One region of the Streptomyces sp. NPDC092045 genome, then DNA from elsewhere that is predicted to be linked to it. Evidence: predicted binding sites of a transcription regulator. Region 1 holds the regulator's gene; each other region holds the start of a gene.
The links. Region 1 encodes HrcA, which represses chaperone genes, less so after heat shock. Its sites were predicted from a motif close to TTNGCACTCNGNNNNNCNGAGTGCNAA; they were not measured.
Positions count from the first base shown of each region.

Region 2: the regulator HrcA is predicted to act here: its motif matches at 922-948, upstream of groES (co-chaperone GroES).
Region 3: the regulator HrcA is predicted to act here: its motif matches at 2,125-2,151, upstream of groL (chaperonin GroEL).

Region 1 is NZ_JBIVSC010000002.1:578,679-584,463, reverse strand. It holds gene hemW (radical SAM family heme chaperone HemW) at 1-236, shown strand, start outside; gene ACIQKA_RS09440 (DUF3097 domain-containing protein) at 281-1,081, opposite strand; gene ACIQKA_RS09435 (MBL fold metallo-hydrolase) at 1,092-1,820, opposite strand; gene hrcA (heat-inducible transcriptional repressor HrcA) at 1,968-2,987, shown strand; gene dnaJ (molecular chaperone DnaJ) at 2,988-4,124, shown strand; gene ACIQKA_RS09420 (nitronate monooxygenase) at 4,228-5,310, shown strand; gene ACIQKA_RS09415 (16S rRNA (uracil(1498)-N(3))-methyltransferase) at 5,307-5,785, shown strand, end outside.
Region 2 is NZ_JBIVSC010000001.1:101,844-107,628, forward strand. It holds gene ACIQKA_RS00525 (polysaccharide deacetylase family protein) at 1-598, shown strand, start outside; gene groES (co-chaperone GroES) at 1,094-1,402, shown strand; gene groL (chaperonin GroEL) at 1,509-3,137, shown strand; gene ACIQKA_RS00540 (ester cyclase) at 3,213-3,911, opposite strand; gene ACIQKA_RS00545 (hydroxyacid dehydrogenase) at 4,070-5,095, opposite strand; gene ACIQKA_RS00550 (carbohydrate ABC transporter permease) at 5,113-5,785, opposite strand, start outside.
Region 3 is NZ_JBIVSC010000016.1:135,202-140,986, reverse strand. It holds gene groL (chaperonin GroEL) at 330-1,958, opposite strand; gene ACIQKA_RS27555 (cold-shock protein) at 2,335-2,538, opposite strand; gene ACIQKA_RS27550 (MoaD/ThiS family protein) at 2,951-3,229, opposite strand; gene thrC (threonine synthase) at 3,329-4,615, opposite strand; SAM riboswitch class I at 4,633-4,777, opposite strand; gene ACIQKA_RS27540 (glucosyl-3-phosphoglycerate synthase) at 4,927-5,785, shown strand, end outside.

The DNA.
Region 1 (5,785 bases):
GCGCGGGCCGCGAACTGCTCTCCGCGGAGGACCGGCGCGTGGAGCGGATCCTGCTGGAGCTACGGCTCCGGGAGGGCTGCCCGCTGGACCTGCTCAGGCCCGCGGGCCTGGCCGCCTCCCGCAAGGCCCTGGAGGACGGCCTCCTGGACCCCGGCCCGTACGGGGCGGGACGGGCGGTCCTGACCCTGCGGGGACGGCTCCTCGCGGACGCGGTGGTGCGGGACCTGGTGGACTAGGGGGTGTCTCGCCGGGCGGGTCCCGGGGCCCGCCCGGCGGCGGCCTACGGCGCCGTCACGAAGTCGATCAGTTCCTCGACCCGGCCCAGCAGCTCCGGCTCCAGGTCCTTGTACGACGTCACCCTCGACAGGATGTGCTGCCAGGCCGCGCCCGTGTTGTCCGGCCAGCCCAGGGCGCGGCAGACGCCCGTCTTCCAGTCCTGGCCGCGCGGGACCGCGGGCCAGGCCGGGATGCCGAGCGAGGACGGCTTCACCGCCTCCCAGACGTCGATGTACGGGTGGCCGACGACCAGGACGTCCGGCGAGGTCACCCGCGCCGCGATCCGGGACTCCTTGGAGCCCGGGACCAGGTGGTCCACCAGGACGCCGAGGCGCGCGTCGGGCGCCGGGCCGAACTCCGCGACGATCGCCGGCAGGTCGTCGACGCCCTCCAGGTACTCCACGACCACGCCCTCGATCCGCAGGTCGTCGCCCCAGACCCGCTCGACCAGCTCCGCGTCGTGGCGGCCCTCGACGTAGATCCGGCCCGCCCGCGCCACGCGCGCGCGTGCGCCCGGCACCGCGACCGATCCCGAGGCCGTACGGGTCGGGCGGGCCGGCCCCGAGGCCGGGCGGACCAGGGTCACGACCTTCCCCTCCAGGAGGAAGCCGCGCGGTTCCAGCGGGAAGACCCGGTGCTTCCCGAAGCGGTCCTCCAGGGTCACCGTGCCCGCCTCACAGCGGATCACCGCCCCGCAGAAGCCCGTCGCCACCTCCTCCACGACGAGGTCGCGGTCGGCCGGGACCTCCGGGACGGGCGCCGAGCGCTTCCAGGGGGGCGTCAGATCCGGGTTGTAGCTGCGCATTCGGGCGACGTTATGCGACGGAGAAGCGCGCCGCCAGTTCCTCGCGCTGGCGCCGTACGAACGCGGCGTCCACCACCGCCCCGTGCCCCGGCACGTACACCGCGTCCCCGCCGCCGAGCGACAGGAGCCGGTCCAGGGCGTCCGGCCAGCGGGACGGGATCGCGTCCGGGCCCGCCTGCGGCTCGCCCGACTCCTCCACCAGGTCCCCGCAGAAGACCACCTCCGGCGGGCCGGGCACCAGGAGCGCCAGGTCGTGGCCCGTGTGCCCGGGGCCGACGTTGGCCAGGAGCACCTGCCGGCCGCCCAGGTCGAGCGTCCACTCGCCGGAGACCACGTGCCGCGGGGCCACCAGGACGTCCGCCGCCTCCGCGGCCGCCGCCGGGTCGAGGCCCTGCTCCACCCCGTCCGTCCGCAGCTCCTCCCGGTCCCGCTCCCGGGCGAGCAGCTCCTCCGTGCCGACCGCGCCGAAGACCTCCGCGCCCGCGAAGGCCGCCGTGCCGAACACGTGGTCGAAGTGCGGATGGCTCAGTGCGATGTGCGTCACCCTGCGGCCGCCCGTGAGTTCCGCCACCTCCGCCCGCAGCTCCGCGCCCTCCGCGAGGGACGACCCCGTGTCGTACAGCAGCACCGCCCGTTCGCCCACGACGAGCCCCACCGTGGCGTCCCAGACGGGCAGCCGGCGCCGGCCCACCCCGTCCGCGAGCCGTTCCCATCCCCGTGCTTCCCAGTCGACGTCCATGCACCGACGCTAACCGGTGGGGCGCCGCCTCCTTGCCAGGAGCGATGTGTGCCGCCGTACACTGGCCCGGGATCGTTGGCACTCGGACAGGGCGAGTGCCAAAAGCGGAGCAACCGGATCGACCGACGACAGCTGGAGGTGCGCACGATGCTCAGCGAACGCAGACTCGAAGTGCTGCGCGCCATCGTCCAGGACTATGTCGGGACGGAGGAGCCCGTCGGCTCCAAGGCGCTCACGGAGCGCCACAAGCTCGGCGTGTCGCCCGCCACCGTGCGCAACGACATGGCCGTGCTCGAGGACGAGGGCTACATCGCCCAGCCCCACACCAGCGCGGGCCGCATCCCGACGGACAAGGGCTACCGCCTGTTCGTCGACCGGCTCGCGGGGGTCAAGCCGCTGTCGACGCCCGAGCGGCGGGCCATCCACAACTTCCTCGACGGCGCGGTCGACCTGGACGACGTCGTCGGCCGCACGGTCCGGCTGCTCGCGCAGCTCACCCGGCAGGTCGCCGTCGTCCAGTACCCCTCGCTGACCCGTTCGACCGTCCGGCACGTGGAACTGCTCTCGCTGGCCCCGGCCCGCCTGATGCTCGTCCTCATCACGGACACCGGCCGGGTCGAGCAGCGGGTCGTCGACTGCCCCGCGCCCTTCGGCGAGACCTCCCTCGCCGACCTGCGGGCCCGGCTCAACAGCCGGGTCGTCGGCCGCCGGTTCGCCGACGTGCCGCAGCTGGTGCAGGACCTCCCCGAGTCCTTCGAGGAGACCGAGGACCGCGCCACGGTCTCGACCGTGCTCGCGACCCTCCTCGAAACCCTCGTGGAGGAGCACGAGGAGCGGCTGATGATCGGCGGCACCGCCAACCTCACCCGCTTCGGACACGACTTCCCCCTGGTGATCAGGCCCGTCCTGGAGGCTCTGGAGGAGCAGGTCGTCCTCCTCAAGCTGCTCGGCGAGGCCAAGGAATCGGGCATGACCGTACGGATCGGGCACGAGAACGCCCACGAGGGGCTGAGCTCCACGTCCGTCGTCTCGGTCGGCTACGGTTCGGGCGGCGAGGCAGTCGCCAAACTCGGCGTGGTCGGACCGACCCGCATGGACTACCCCGGAACGATGGGAGCGGTACGCGCAGTGGCACGTTACGTCGGACAGATCCTGGCGGAGTCGTAAGTGGCCACGGACTACTACGCCGTACTCGGCGTGCGCCGCGACGCGTCCCAGGACGAGATCAAGAAGGCGTTCCGGAGGCTCGCGCGCGAGCTGCACCCGGACGTCAATCCCGATCCGAAGACGCAGGAACGCTTCAAGGAGATCAACGCCGCCTACGAGGTCCTCTCGGACCCGCAGAAGAAGCAGGTCTACGACCTCGGCGGCGACCCGCTCTCGGCCTCCGGCGGAGGCGGCGCGGGCGGCTTCGGAGCGGGCGGCTTCGGCAACTTCTCCGACATCATGGACGCCTTCTTCGGCACGGCCTCGCAGCGCGGCCCGCGCTCGCGCACCCGCCGCGGCCAGGACGCCATGATCCGTCTGGAGATCAGCCTCGACGAGGCGGCCTTCGGCACCACCAAGGACATCCAGGTCGACACGGCGGTCGTCTGCACGACCTGCTCCGGCGAGGGCGCCGCGCCCGGCACCTCCGCGCAGACCTGCGACATGTGCCGCGGCCGGGGCGAGGTCTCCCAGGTCACCCGGTCCTTCCTGGGCCAGGTCATGACCTCCCGGCCCTGCCCGCAGTGCCAGGGCTTCGGCACCGTCGTCCCGACCCCGTGCCCCGAGTGCGCGGGCGACGGACGGGTCCGCTCCCGCCGCACCCTCACGGTCAAGATCCCGGCCGGCGTCGACAACGGCACCCGCATCCAGCTCGCGGGCGAGGGCGAGGTCGGCCCCGGCGGCGGCCCCGCCGGCGACCTGTACGTCGAGATCCACGAGACCCCGCACGAGACGTTCCAGCGGCGCGGCGACGACCTGCACTGCACGGTGACGATCCCGATGACGGCGGGCGCGCTCGGCACCAAGGTGCCGTTGCAGACCCTCGACGGCGTCGAGGAGGTCGACATCCGGCCCGGCACCCAGTCCGGCCAGTCGATCCCGCTCCACGGGCGCGGCGTCACCCACCTGCGCGGCAACGGGCGCGGCGACCTCATCGTGCACGTCGAGGTCCAGACCCCGGGCAAGCTCGACGCCGAGCAGGAGCGCCTCCTGCGCGAACTGGCCAAGCTGCGCGGCGAGGAACGGCCGACCGGCCAGTTCCAGCCGGGGCAGCAGGGGCTGTTCTCGCGGTTGAAGGACGCGTTCAACGGGCGGTAGGCCCGGCCTGCCACGTGCGGCCCCGAACGTGGGGAGGGGCGGTGTCCATTTATGGATACCGCCCCTTTCCATTTCCCTCCCCGCGGCATGACACGATGCCCGTATGTCCACCACCGCACTGAACGATCTCTCCCGGTTCCCGATCGTGCAGGCCCCCATGGCGGGTGGCGCCTCCTGTCCCGAGCTCGCCGGAGCCGTCTGCGAGGCCGGCGCGCTCGGCTTCCTGGCCGGCGGCTACAAGACGGCCGGCGGTCTCTACCAGGAGATCAAGCAGGTGCGCGGGCTCACCGGGCGGCCCTTCGGCGTCAACCTCTTCATGCCGCAGACCGGACGGCCCGCCGACCCCGCCGCCGTCGAGGTCTACCGCCACCAGCTCGCCGGAGAGGCCGACTGGTACCGGACCCCGCTCGGCGAGACCGACGACTCCCGCGACGACGCCTACGACGCCAAGCTGGCCATCCTCCTGGAGGACCCGGTCCCCGTCGTCTCCTTCACCTTCGGCTGCCCCGCGCCCGACGTCCTCGCCTCCTTCGCCCGCGTCGGCACGTACACGATCGTCACCGTCACCTCCGCCGAGGAGGCCCTCGCCGCCGAGCGCGCCGGGGCCGACGCCGTCTGCGTCCAGGGCGTCGAGGCGGGCGGGCACCAGGGGACGCACCGCGACGACCCGGACGAGGACGGCACGCCCGGCACCGGCCTGCTCACCCTGGTCACCCAGGTCCGCGAGAGCACCGGCCTCCCGCTCGTCGCCGCCGGCGGGATCATGCGCGGCGCCCAGATCGCCGCCGTCCTCGCCGCCGGGGCCGGAGCAGCCCAGCTCGGCACCGCCTTCCTCGGCTGCCCCGAGTCCGGCGCGCACCCGCTGCACAAGCGGGCCCTGACCGACCCGCTGTTCACCCGGACCGCCCTCACCCGGGCCTTCTCCGGGCGCCCGGCGCGCGGCCTCGTCAACCGCTTCATGCGCGAGCACGGCCCGTACGCCCCCGCCGCCTACCCCGAGGTCCACCACCTCACCGCCCCGCTGCGCAAGGCCGCCGCCACCGCCGGCGACGCCCAGGGCATGGCCCTCTGGGCCGGCCAGGGCCACCGCCTCGCCCGCGAACTCCCCGCCGGGCGACTGGTCGGGGTCCTCGCCGCCGAACTCGACACCGCCCTCTCGGAACAGGACCCCAGGAGCACTTCGTGACCGCACCCGTCTTCGTCGTCGACGCCGTCCCCGGCGCCGGGAGCTTCCTCCTGGACGGCCCCGAGGGGCGGCACGCCGTCTCCGTGAAGCGGCTGCGGGAGGGCGAGGAGCTGGTCCTCGTCGACGGCCGGGGCCGCTGGGCCGCCTGCGAGGTGCTCGCCGCCGAGGGCAAGGACCGGCTGACCGTGCGGATCGCCGAGGTCCACGAGGACCCCGAGGAGGAGCCCCGGATCACCGTCGTCCAGGCGCTGCCCAAGGGCGACCGGGGCGAGCTGGCCGTCGAGACCATGACGGAGACCGGCGTGGACGCGATCGTGCCGTGGGCCGCCTCCCGCTGCATCACCCAGTGGAAGGGCGACCGGGGCCTCAAGGCGCTCGCCAAGTGGCGCTCCACCGCGCGCGAGGCCGGCAAGCAGTCGCGCCGCACCCGCTTCCCCGAGGTCGCCGACCTCATGGCGACCAAGCAGGTCGCCGC
Region 2 (5,785 bases), on a different contig from region 1:
CGTGCCGCCCGTCTTCACCACCGTGCCGACCAAGGAGAAGGTCGTCTTCCTGACGATCGACGACGGCTCGGAGAAGGACCCCGAGCTGCTGCGGATGATGGACGAGCTGAAGATCCCGTACAGCGCCTTCCTCAGCGACTACGTCGTCAGCGACGACTACGCCTACTTCTCCCGGATGCAGAAGTCGCAGAAGGGCGGGGTCGCCCTCCACAACCACACCCTGAACCACCGCTACCTGCCCGGACTCTCGTACAGCCAGCAGAAGCGCGAGATCTGCGGCATGCAGGACGTCATCGAGAAGAAGTTCGGCAAGCGGCCCGAGCTCTTCCGCCCGCCGTACGGCAACTACAACGACGACACCCTGCGCGTGGCCAAGTCCTGCGGCATCAAGGCCGTCCCGCTGTGGGCCGCCGAGGCCTTCCCCGACCGCATGGAGTGGCGCGAGTGGGACCGGGACCTGCACCCCGGCGACATCGTCCTCACCCACTTCCGGGGCGAGGAGGACTGGAAGGGCAGCATGGCCGACATGGTCCGCCGCGTGATGAACGTGATCACGGCCAAGGGGTACGCGGTCGCGAAGCTGGAGGACTACGTGTGAGGCCCGGCGGGTGCGGGCGGCGGCGGCGGACCGCCGCCCTGGTCCTGACCGGAGCGCTGCTCGCCCTCCCGGCCCTCGCCGGCTGCGCCTCCTCGGCCGACCCGGTCGACTCGATCGAACGGCTCGGCCGGAGGGCGGCGGAGGGGGTGGGACCCCGGGCGTCGGCGTCCCCGGGGGAGCGGGAGCGGACCGGACGGGCCGCGGTGGAGGGGAAACCGGTCGAACGCGCGGCCGTACGGACCGCGGACCGGGAGGGGAGGCGCTGTCCGAGGGCCCCGGAACCCCGCACAACCGCGCCCCCGGTCACGCCACGGAGCGATGAATTGGCACTCCGCTTGACCGAGTGCTAATCGCGGTCATAGTCTCGGCTCTGGCACTCCCCACCGGAGAGTGCCAACACAGCGACGGGCAGGTCCGGCACCCGCGACGACGGATCCACCTGGTTCGCCACCTCAGACAGTCAACCCCGTGATCTCCGAAGGGGGAGGTCGGATCGTGACGACCACCAGCTCCAAGGTTGCCATCAAGCCGCTCGAGGACCGCATTGTGGTCCAGCCGCTCGACGCCGAGCAGACCACCGCCTCTGGCCTGGTCATCCCGGACACCGCCAAGGAGAAGCCCCAGGAGGGCGTCGTCCTGGCCGTGGGCCCGGGCCGCTTCGAGAACGGCGAGCGCCTGCCGCTCGACGTCAAGACCGGCGACGTCGTGCTCTACAGCAAGTACGGCGGCACCGAGGTGAAGTACAACGGCGAGGAGTACCTCGTCCTCTCGGCCCGCGACGTGCTCGCGATCGTCGAGAAGTAAGTCACCCCAGGCCAGAAGGCTTTGAGCTGCGCCCCGAGGCCCCATTCCTGGGCGCCCCGGGGCGCCGTTCGTTCCACCAGAATTCCGAGAGGGCTGAACCGCTCCCATGGCGAAGATCCTGAAGTTCGACGAGGACGCCCGTCGCGCCCTTGAGCGCGGCGTCAACAAGCTTGCCGACACGGTGAAGGTGACGATCGGCCCCAAGGGCCGCAACGTCGTCATCGACAAGAAGTTCGGCGCCCCCACCATCACCAACGACGGTGTCACGATCGCCCGCGAGGTCGAGATCGAGGACCCGTACGAGAACCTCGGCGCCCAGCTGGTGAAGGAGGTGGCGACCAAGACCAACGACATCGCGGGCGACGGCACCACCACCGCCACCGTGCTCGCCCAGGCCCTGGTCCGCGAGGGTCTGCGCAACGTCGCCGCCGGCGCCTCCCCGGCCGCCCTGAAGAAGGGCATCGACGCCGCCGTCAAGGCCGTCTCCGAGGAGCTCCTCGCCACCGCGCGCCCGATCGACGACAAGTCGGACATCGCCGCCGTCGCCGCGCTCTCCGCGCAGGACCAGCAGGTCGGCGAGCTCATCGCCGAGGCGATGGACAAGGTCGGCAAGGACGGCGTCATCACCGTCGAGGAGTCCAACACCTTCGGCCTGGAGCTCGACTTCACCGAGGGCATGGCCTTCGACAAGGGCTACCTGTCCCCGTACATGGTGACCGACCAGGAGCGCATGGAGGCCGTCCTCGACGACCCGTACATCCTGATCAACCAGGGCAAGATCTCCTCGATCCAGGACCTGCTGCCCATCCTGGAGAAGGTCATCCAGGCCGGCGCCGGCAAGCCGCTCCTGATCATCGCCGAGGACGTCGAGGGCGAGGCCCTGTCGACCCTGGTCGTGAACAAGATCCGCGGCACCTTCAACGCCGTGGCCGTCAAGGCCCCCGGCTTCGGCGACCGCCGCAAGGCCATGCTCGGCGACATCGCCACCCTCACCGGTGCCACCGTCATCGCCGAGGAGGTCGGCCTCAAGCTCGACCAGGCCGGCCTGGACGTGCTCGGCACCGCCCGCCGCGTCACCATCACCAAGGACGACACCACCATCGTCGACGGTGGCGGCGACTCGTCCGAGGTGCAGGGCCGCGTCAACCAGATCAAGGCCGAGATCGAGTCCACGGACTCCGACTGGGACCGCGAGAAGCTCCAGGAGCGCCTCGCGAAGCTGGCCGGCGGCGTGTGCGTCATCAAGGTCGGCGCCGCCACCGAGGTGGAGCTGAAGGAGAAGAAGCACCGTCTGGAGGACGCCATCTCCGCGACCCGCGCCGCGGTCGAGGAGGGCATCGTCTCCGGTGGCGGCTCCGCGCTCGTCCACGCCGTCAAGGTCCTGGAGGGCAACCTCGACAAGACCGGCGACGAGGCCACGGGTGTCGCGGTCGTCCGCCGCGCCGCCGTCGAGCCGCTGCGCTGGATCGCCGAGAACGCGGGCCTGGAGGGCTACGTCATCACCTCGAAGGTGGCGGAGCTCGACAAGGGCCAGGGCTTCAACGCCGCGACCGGCGAGTACGGCGACCTGGTCAAGGCCGGCGTCATCGACCCGGTGAAGGTGACGCGCTCCGCCCTGGAGAACGCCGCCTCGATCGCCTCCCTCCTCCTCACCACCGAGACCCTCGTGGTGGAGAAGAAGGAAGAGGAGCCGGCGGACCACGGCCACGGCCACGGTCACGGCCACTCGCACTGAGGCACGTCGTAACCGAACACCGAGGCCCGGTGTCCCCGTCGCGGGGGCACCGGGCCTCGGTGCTTCTCCCCCCGGCTACTCCTCCACCGCGCCGAGCCGCTCCATCAGCCCGAGCATGTCGTACTGCCACCAGTCCTCGACGACCTTGCCGTCCTCCCGGAACCGCTGGATCAGCGTCCCGGTGATCCGGACGTCGATGCCGGTGGGCTGGAGGCCCATGAAGTCGCCGGTGTGGGTGGCGTCGCAGGTCCAGCGGGTGCAGACGCGGTCGCCCTCGGCGATCTGGTCCTCGACGGCGAAGGCGAAGTCGAACCCCTGCCGCCACATCCCGATCCCGCGGCGGACCGCGTCCATGCCGATCGGGTCCTGCACGTCGGAGGGGTCGTGGCTGTGGCACCCCTCGGCGATCACCTCGTCCAGCGGCGGAAGCTCCCCCGGCGTGCCGATCAGCTCCAGGAACCGGCGCGCGGCGGCCTTGTACAGCTGCTCGTCCCGCACGACGTCCAGGTCCGTGAAAGTCGGCATCCCGTCGCAGAGCGCGACCATCTCGTGGAAGAGCCGGTCGGTCTCCGGGAGGTGGGAGTTCCGCATCGCCACGTCGTACGAGGGGAACTCGATGATCTCCATGAAGTGGGTCCCGTCGGACCGGTCCTTCCCGAGGACGCTGTGGGTGGCCGTCCGCTTCCCCTCGGTCTGCTCGGCCCACCGGTCCATGAGCCGGTTCATCTCGTCGAAGCGGCTCGTCCTGCAGTCGATGATCTGTACGAAGCTCATGACGCCTCCCGGGGCGGCAGGGACGTCTCCATTCTAGGTTCGGGGAGTGCGGGGCGCCCTGGCGGCACGGGGCCACGGCACTGATGGACGACGGACCGTTCGAGACCGGAGCGGGGATCGGGCTCGTGGACGTCTTGCTCGTGTCGCATCGCGTCCGATCACGCCGACCGCGTCAGGTCCGACGCCCGCACCTCCTCCAAGAACCCCTCCCCCCGTACGTAGCGCTCCACCTCCCCCACCGCCTGCTCCGCCATCCGGTGCAGTTCGTTGCCCAGGGAGCCCGCCACGTGCGGGGTGAGGAGGACGTTCGGGAGGGTCCACAAGGGGGAGTCGGGGCGGGGGAGTTCCGGGTCCGTGACGTCGAGGACCGCGTGGAGGCGGCCCGTCCGGAGGTGGGGGAGGAGGGAGGACTCGTCCACCAGGGAGCCCCGGGACGTGTTGATCAGGGTCGTTCCGTCCGGCATCGCCGCCAGTTGTGCCGCGCCGATCATGTGGTGGGTGGAGGGGAGTTGCGGCGCGTGGACCGAGACGACCGTGCTGCGGGCGCAGAGTTCGTCCAGGGACACGGCCTCCACGCCCGGGACGTCGGTGTACGGGTCGTACAGCAGGACCTCGAAGTCGAAGGGGGTCAGGAGGTCGATCACCCGGCGGCCGATGCGGGAGGCGCCGACGATGCCGACCGTGCGGCGGTGGTTGCCCCAGCCGGCGGACTCCTCCAGCCAGGCGTGGTCGGTGCGCAGTTCGGCGTACCGCTGGGCCGAGCGCAGGACCCGCTTCCCGGCGAGGAGGATCGCGGCGAGCGTGTACTCGGCGACCGGCAGCGCGTTGGCGGCGGCGGCCGACGTGACCCGCAGGCCCCGTTCCCAGCAGGCGTCGGTGACGTGGTGCTTGACCGAGCCGGCCGCGTGGACGACGGCCCGCAGCCGGGGCGCCCGGTCCAGGACCCCGGCGGTGAGCGGGGTCGCGCCCCAGCAGGTCAGGAGGATCTCGGCCTCCGCGAGGGCGGCGGCCGTCCGCGCGTCCGGGGCCGTCAGGTCGTGGGCGACCAGGCGCGGATCGGTGCGGGTCAGGACCGCCAGGCGGGCGCGGTGCGCCTCGGTGAACAGGCGGTCGTCGACGCCCGGGCCCATCGCGAGGAGGAGGGAGGGGCGGTTGTCGGGGTGGTTGTCAGGGGTGGGGCGCATGGGGGAGCAGGCCTTCCTCACTTGACGCTGCCGGCCGTCAGGCCGGCCTTCCAGTGGCGCTGGAGGGAGACGAAGGCGATGACGAGGGGGACGACGGCGAGCAGGGAGCCGGTGACGACGAGGGGGTAGTGGTCGGGTTCGGCGTGGGCGTTGCTGTTCCACGCGTACAGGCCGAGGCTCAGCGGGTACAGCTTCTGGTCGGACAGCATCACCAGGGGGAGGAAGAAGTTGTTCCAGACGGCGGTGAACTGGAAGAGGAAGACGGTCACGAAGCCGGGCATGACCGTCCGCAGGCCGATCGACCAGAAGACGCGCAGCTCGCCCGCCCCGTCGATGCGGGCGGCCTCCAGGGCCTCGTCGGGGACGTAGCCGGCGCAGAAGACCCGGGAGAGGTAGACGCCGAAGGGGTTGACGAGGACGGGGAGCAGGACGGCCCCGTAGGTGTTGACGATCCCGATCTCGCTGGCCAGGAGGTACATCGGCAGGGCGAGCGCGGTGGTGGGGACGAGCACGCCGAGCAGGACGAGGCCGAAGAGCTTCTCCTTGCCCCGGAAGTCGTACACGTGGAAGGCGTATCCGGCGGCGACGCTGACGAACGAGCAGGCGAGGGCGCCGACTCCGGCGTAGAGGAGGCTGTTCAGGTACCAGTGGAAGTAGATGCCGTCGTTGTGCTCGGCGAGCCGGGAGAGG
Region 3 (5,785 bases), on a different contig from region 1:
CGACCGGTGGCCGGAGGGCGGCTCCGGCTGGTGGGACGGCTCCTACGCCGACCGGGACGGGCCGGTGCCGTTCTTCGTCGCGAAGCCGGACGAGAGCCTGGTGTCGTACGCCGAGCGGGGGCTGCTCCCGGGCGTCGGGAGCCGGGCCCCGGCCCTCGGCCGCGGGCCCGGGACGTGGACCGTTCCCGTACGAGGCGTGGGTCGCGCCCGGTACGGGACGCGAACCGGCCCGGCTCAACGCCCGAGGGCGGCACCCCCGTCAGGGGGTGCCGCCCTCGTTCGCGTTCAGCGATGAACCGCCGATCCCGGGATCCGGAGATCCCCGGGGATCAGAAGTCCATGTCACCGCCCGGCATGCCGCCGCCGGCCGGCGCGGCGGCCTTCTCCGGCTTGTCGGCGATGACGGCCTCGGTGGTGAGGAACAGCGCGGCGATCGACGCGGCGTTCTGGAGCGCGGAGCGCGTCACCTTCGCCGGGTCGATGATGCCCTCGGCGATGAGGTCGACGTACTCGTTGGTCGCGGCGTTCAGGCCGTGGCCGACGGGCAGGTTGCGGACCTTCTCCGCCACGACGCCGCCCTCGAGGCCGGCGTTGACGGCGATCTGCTTCAGCGGGGCCTCCAGGGCCAGCTTCACGATCGCGGCACCGGTGGCCTCGTCGCCGGAGAGGTCGGCCTCCAGCTTCTCGAAGACGGTCGACGCCTGGAGCAGGGCCACGCCACCGCCGGCGACGATGCCCTCCTCGACGGCCGCCTTCGCGTTGCGGACGGCGTCCTCGATGCGGTGCTTGCGCTCCTTGAGCTCGACCTCGGTCGCGGCACCGGCCTTGATGACGGCCACGCCGCCGGCCAGCTTCGCGAGGCGCTCCTGGAGCTTCTCGCGGTCGTAGTCCGAGTCGCTGTTCTCGATCTCGGCGCGGATCTGGTTCACGCGACCGGCGACCTGCTCGCTGTCACCGGCACCGTCGACGATGGTGGTCTCGTCCTTGGTGATGACGACCTTGCGGGCGCGGCCCAGCAGGTCGAGGCCCGCGTTCTCCAGCTTGAGGCCGACCTCCTCGGAGATGACCGTGCCGCCGGTGAGGATGGCGATGTCGTTCAGCATGGCCTTGCGGCGGTCGCCGAAGCCCGGGGCCTTGACCGCGACGGACTTGAAGGTGCCGCGGATCTTGTTGACGACCAGGGTCGACAGGGCCTCGCCCTCGACGTCCTCGGCGATGATCAGCAGGGGCTTGCCCGACTGCATGACCTTCTCCAGGAGCGGGAGGAGGTCCTTCACGGAGGAGATCTTGGAGTTGACGATCAGGAGGTAGGGGTCGTCGAGCGACGCCTCCATGCGCTCCATGTCGGTGGCGAAGTACGCCGAGATGTAGCCCTTGTCGAAGCGCATGCCCTCGGTGAGCTCCAGCTCCAGACCGAAGGTCTGGGACTCCTCGACGGTGATGACGCCTTCCTTGCCGACCTTGTCCATCGCCTCGGCGATGAGCTCGCCGATCTGGGTGTCGGCGGCGGAGATGGAGGCCGTGGAGGCGATCTGCTCCTTGGTCTCGACATCCTTCGCCTGCTCGAGGAGGGCGCCGGAGACGGCCTCGACGGCCTTCTCGATGCCGCGCTTGAGGGCCATCGGGTTGGCGCCGGCGGCGACGTTGCGGAGGCCCTCGCGGACGAGCGCCTGGGCGAGGACGGTGGCGGTGGTCGTGCCGTCGCCGGCGACGTCGTCCGTCTTCTTGGCGACTTCCTTGACCAGCTCGGCGCCGATCTTCTCGTACGGGTCCTCGAGCTCGATCTCCTTGGCGATGGAGACACCATCGTTGGTGATCGTGGGGGCGCCCCACTTCTTCTCGAGGACGACGTTGCGGCCCTTGGGGCCGAGGGTGACCTTGACGGCGTCAGCGAGCTGGTTCATGCCGCGCTCGAGACCGCGCCGGGCCTCCTCGTCGAACGCGATGATCTTGGCCATGTGAAGTGGTCCTCCCGGACATGGGGTGGATAACGCTCCAGGACCGCGCCGACGCCCGCGACGGACGGCCTCCGCGTGTCCGTGTGGTTCCTTGCCCCACCCGGCCGGCGGCCTCGTCTGCCCGATCCTCGTAGCACTCTCACCTGCCGAGTGCTAACGCCAATGATTAGCACTCGACCTAGGAGAGTGCAAGCGACTCTCGGGTTTCGGGAAGGGGGCACTGGGCTCCGGGGGTCGGGAGGGGCGCCCGGAGGGCCGTCCCGGGAGCGGGGCCGCACCGGGGCGCGGGGGCATCCGGGAACGCGCGAGGGGCCCGCGTCCCCTCAGGGATGCGGGCCCCTCGACGGCGTTGCGTCGCTGGCCGATCGCGCCGCGCTCAGACGGCGAGCTTGACCATGTCCGCCTGCGGACCCTTCTGGCCCTGCGAGATCTCGAACTCGACCCGCTGCCCCTCTTCGAGGCTGCGGTAGCCATCCATCTGGATCGCGCTGTAGTGGACGAAAACATCCGCACCACCGTCGACCGCGATGAAGCCGTAGCCCTTCTCCGCGTTGAACCACTTGACGGTGCCCTGAGCCATGCCCAACTCCCCTATTACTGGCCCTTGCGCGGGGCCGCACTTCACGAACCCCGGGTCAGACCCTGCGCCGGAACGCGTCGACCGCCGCTGAATGTATCTGTCCAACTGCCCTGTGCAACAGGCCATTCGGGCGAGAATTCTGGGCGGCGCGGAAAGGAGAATTGGGGAGGTTCCCTTGAATCGCGGGGCAAGTCGGGCCCGGCAAAGCGCGCAGAAGGTACACAACGCGCACACAGTTTGACTGCTTCTTGTCAGGTCGAGGCGCGATTTCATATGCGCCCGGCAGGAGCAGCGGAGGGGACTTCCCCAACCCTACCGCGCTCAACCATGCAGAATTGCCCCTTCCGCTTATGGACGCGGAAGGGGCAATTCAAGAAAGTCGGGACAACGGGAACCGCTCGCCGGATACGGCTCAGCAGCCGCCGGCGACCGCCGGGATGATCGAGACGCCCGAACCGGCCGGGGTGGCCGTCTCCAGGCCCTGCTCGAAGCGCACGTCGTCGTCGTTCACGTAGACGTTCACGAAGCGGCGCAGCTTGCCCTGGTCGTCCAGGACGCGGGCGGCGATGCCCGTGTGGTTCTTCTCCAGGTCCGCGATGACCTCGGCGAGGGTCGCGCCCTCGGCCTGGACCTCGGCCCGGCCGCCGGTGTAGGTGCGGAGGATGGTGGGGATGCGGACGTTCACGGCCATGACTTACGTACCTTTCGGGAAACCGGGGACCGGGGCCTGGGGGACCGGCGGGCGCCGAGGAGGCCGGCGGGCCGCCGGAGGGGCGGCCCGCCGAGGGGATCAGCGGGCCAGTCCGGCGTCGCGGAACGCGTCCAGGCTCGGTCGGATGGTGGCGGTCGCCTGAGAGGTGTCGGCCACCGCGTCCAGGGTCTTGAGCCCGTCGCCGGTGTTGAGGACGACTGTGGTGAGCTCCGGGTCGATGAGGCCGTTCTCCACCAGCTTGCGCGCGACGCCGACGGTCACGCCGCCCGCGGTCTCGGCGAAGATCCCCTCGGTCCGCGCGAGCAGCTTGATCGCGTCGACGACCTGCTCGTCGTTCACGTCCTCCACGGCGCCGCCGGTGCGGCGGGCGATGTCGAGGACGTACGGGCCGTCGGCCGGGTTGCCGATGGCGAGCGACTTGGCGATCGTGTTCGGCTTCTGGGGCCGCACGACGTCGTGCCCGGCCTTGAAGGCGGCGGACACCGGGGAGCAGCCCTCGGCCTGGGCGCCGAAGATCTTGTACGGCTTGTCCTCGACGAGGCCCAGCCTGACGAGCTCCTGGAGGCCCTTGTCGATCTTGGTGAGCTGGGAGCCGGAGGCGATCGGGATGACGAGCTGGTCGGGGATGACCCAGCCGAGCTGCTCGCAGATCTCGTACGCGAGCGTCTTGGAGCCCTCGCCGTAGTACGGGCGCAGGTTGACGTTCACGAAGCCCCAGCCCTCGCCGAGCGGGTCGCCGATGAGCTCCGAGCAGAAGCGGTTGACGTCGTCGTAGTTGCCCTCGATGGCGACCAGGTCGCCGCCGTAGACGCCGGCCATGACGACCTTGCCCTGCTCCAGGTCGTGCGGGATGAACACGCAGGAGCGGAAGCCGGCGCGGGCGGCGGCGGCGCCGACGGCGCCGGCCAGGTTGCCGGTGGAGGAGCAGGAGAGGGTGGTGAAGCCGAAGGCGCGGGCGGCCTCGATGGCCTGGGCGACGACCCGGTCCTTGAAGGAGTGGGTCGGGTTGCCGGAGTCGTCCTTGACGAAGAGCTTCCCGGGGGCGACGCCGATCTCGCGGGCCAGGTTGTCGGCCTTGACGAGCGGGGTCCAGCCGGGGTTCAGGTTCGGCTTCTCGGCGACGTCGGCGGGGACGGGCAGGAGGGGGGCGTAGCGCCAGATGCTGGCGGGGCCGGCCTCGATGCGCTTCCGCAGCTCCTCGGGGTCGCCGGCGGGGAGGTCGTACGCGACTTCGAGCGGTCCGAAACAGAGTTCGCAGGCGAAGATCGGGCCGAGTGCGAAGACTTCACCGCATTCGCGACAGGAGAGCCCGGACGCGGGACCGAGGTCGACGGTGGTGGCGGGTGCGACGGTCTGTACAGCCATGGAGGCGAGGCCCTTTCTCCTCATCTTTCCCATGACGAATTTTTCGCCATGAGACGGATTTGGCACCTTCCCTAGCCGGGGACCTCGCTGGATGACGAGTGACCGACTGGAGGGTTGCCGGGGCTTCAACGGGCCGTTTCCCTCTGCCCCTCTGGATGAGCGGTATTCGATTGTGGGGAGGGCCGGACTTTCGTTCCTGCGCTCCGACGCGTACGCCACCCCGATGTGCGCGGGGTCGCTGCGTTGTTCAAGACTGTAACCGAAGGCACGGGCGCTTGGACGGCCCGTCCGAACCGCGAGATGGAGATCACGTGCTGGAAGAGGTGGAGCGCTGGCTGTCCCGGCGGTCCTGGTCCGTGGCGGACCGGCCGCTGGAGCGGATCCTCGCCGCCAAGCGTGCGACGACAGTCAGCGTGGTGCTGCCGGCGCTGAACGAGGAGGCGACCGTCGGGGACATCGTGGCCGTGATCCGCCGCGAGCTGATGTCGGAGGCGGTGCCGCTCGTCGACGAGCTGGTGGTCCTCGACTCGGGCTCCACGGACCGCACGGCGGAGGTCGCGGCGGCGGCCGGGGCGCGGGTGGTGGCGCGCGACGACGTGCTCCCCCGGATACCGGCCGCGCCCGGCAAGGGCGAGGTCCTGTGGCGGTCACTGATGGTGACGAGCGGGGACGTCGTGTGCTTCGTGGACGCGGACCTGCGGGACTTCTCCGCGGACTTCGTGACGGGGATCGTGGGCCCGCTCCTGACCGACCCGGACGTGGACCTCGTCAAGGCGATGTACGACCGGCCGCTGGACGGCGCTCCCGGTCAGGGCGGCCGGGTGACGGAACTGGTGGCGCGCCCGCTGCTCAATCTGCACTGGCCGCGGCTGGCCGGCTTCGTGCAGCCGCTCGGCGGCGAATACGCGGCCCGCCGCTCGCTCCTGGAGCGACTGCCCTTCCCGGTCGGTTACGGAGTGGAGCTGGGCCTGCTCGTGGACGCGCTGCACACGGTGGGCCTGGACGGGCTCGCGCAGGTGGACGTGGGCGTCCGCAGGCACCGGCACCAGGACGGGCACGCGCTCGGCCGGATGGCGGCGGCGATCTACCGGACGGCGCAGCTGAGGCTGTCGCGGGGGCACATGGTGCGGCCGTGGCTGACCCAGTTCGAACGGGGCGAGCGGGGCTTCG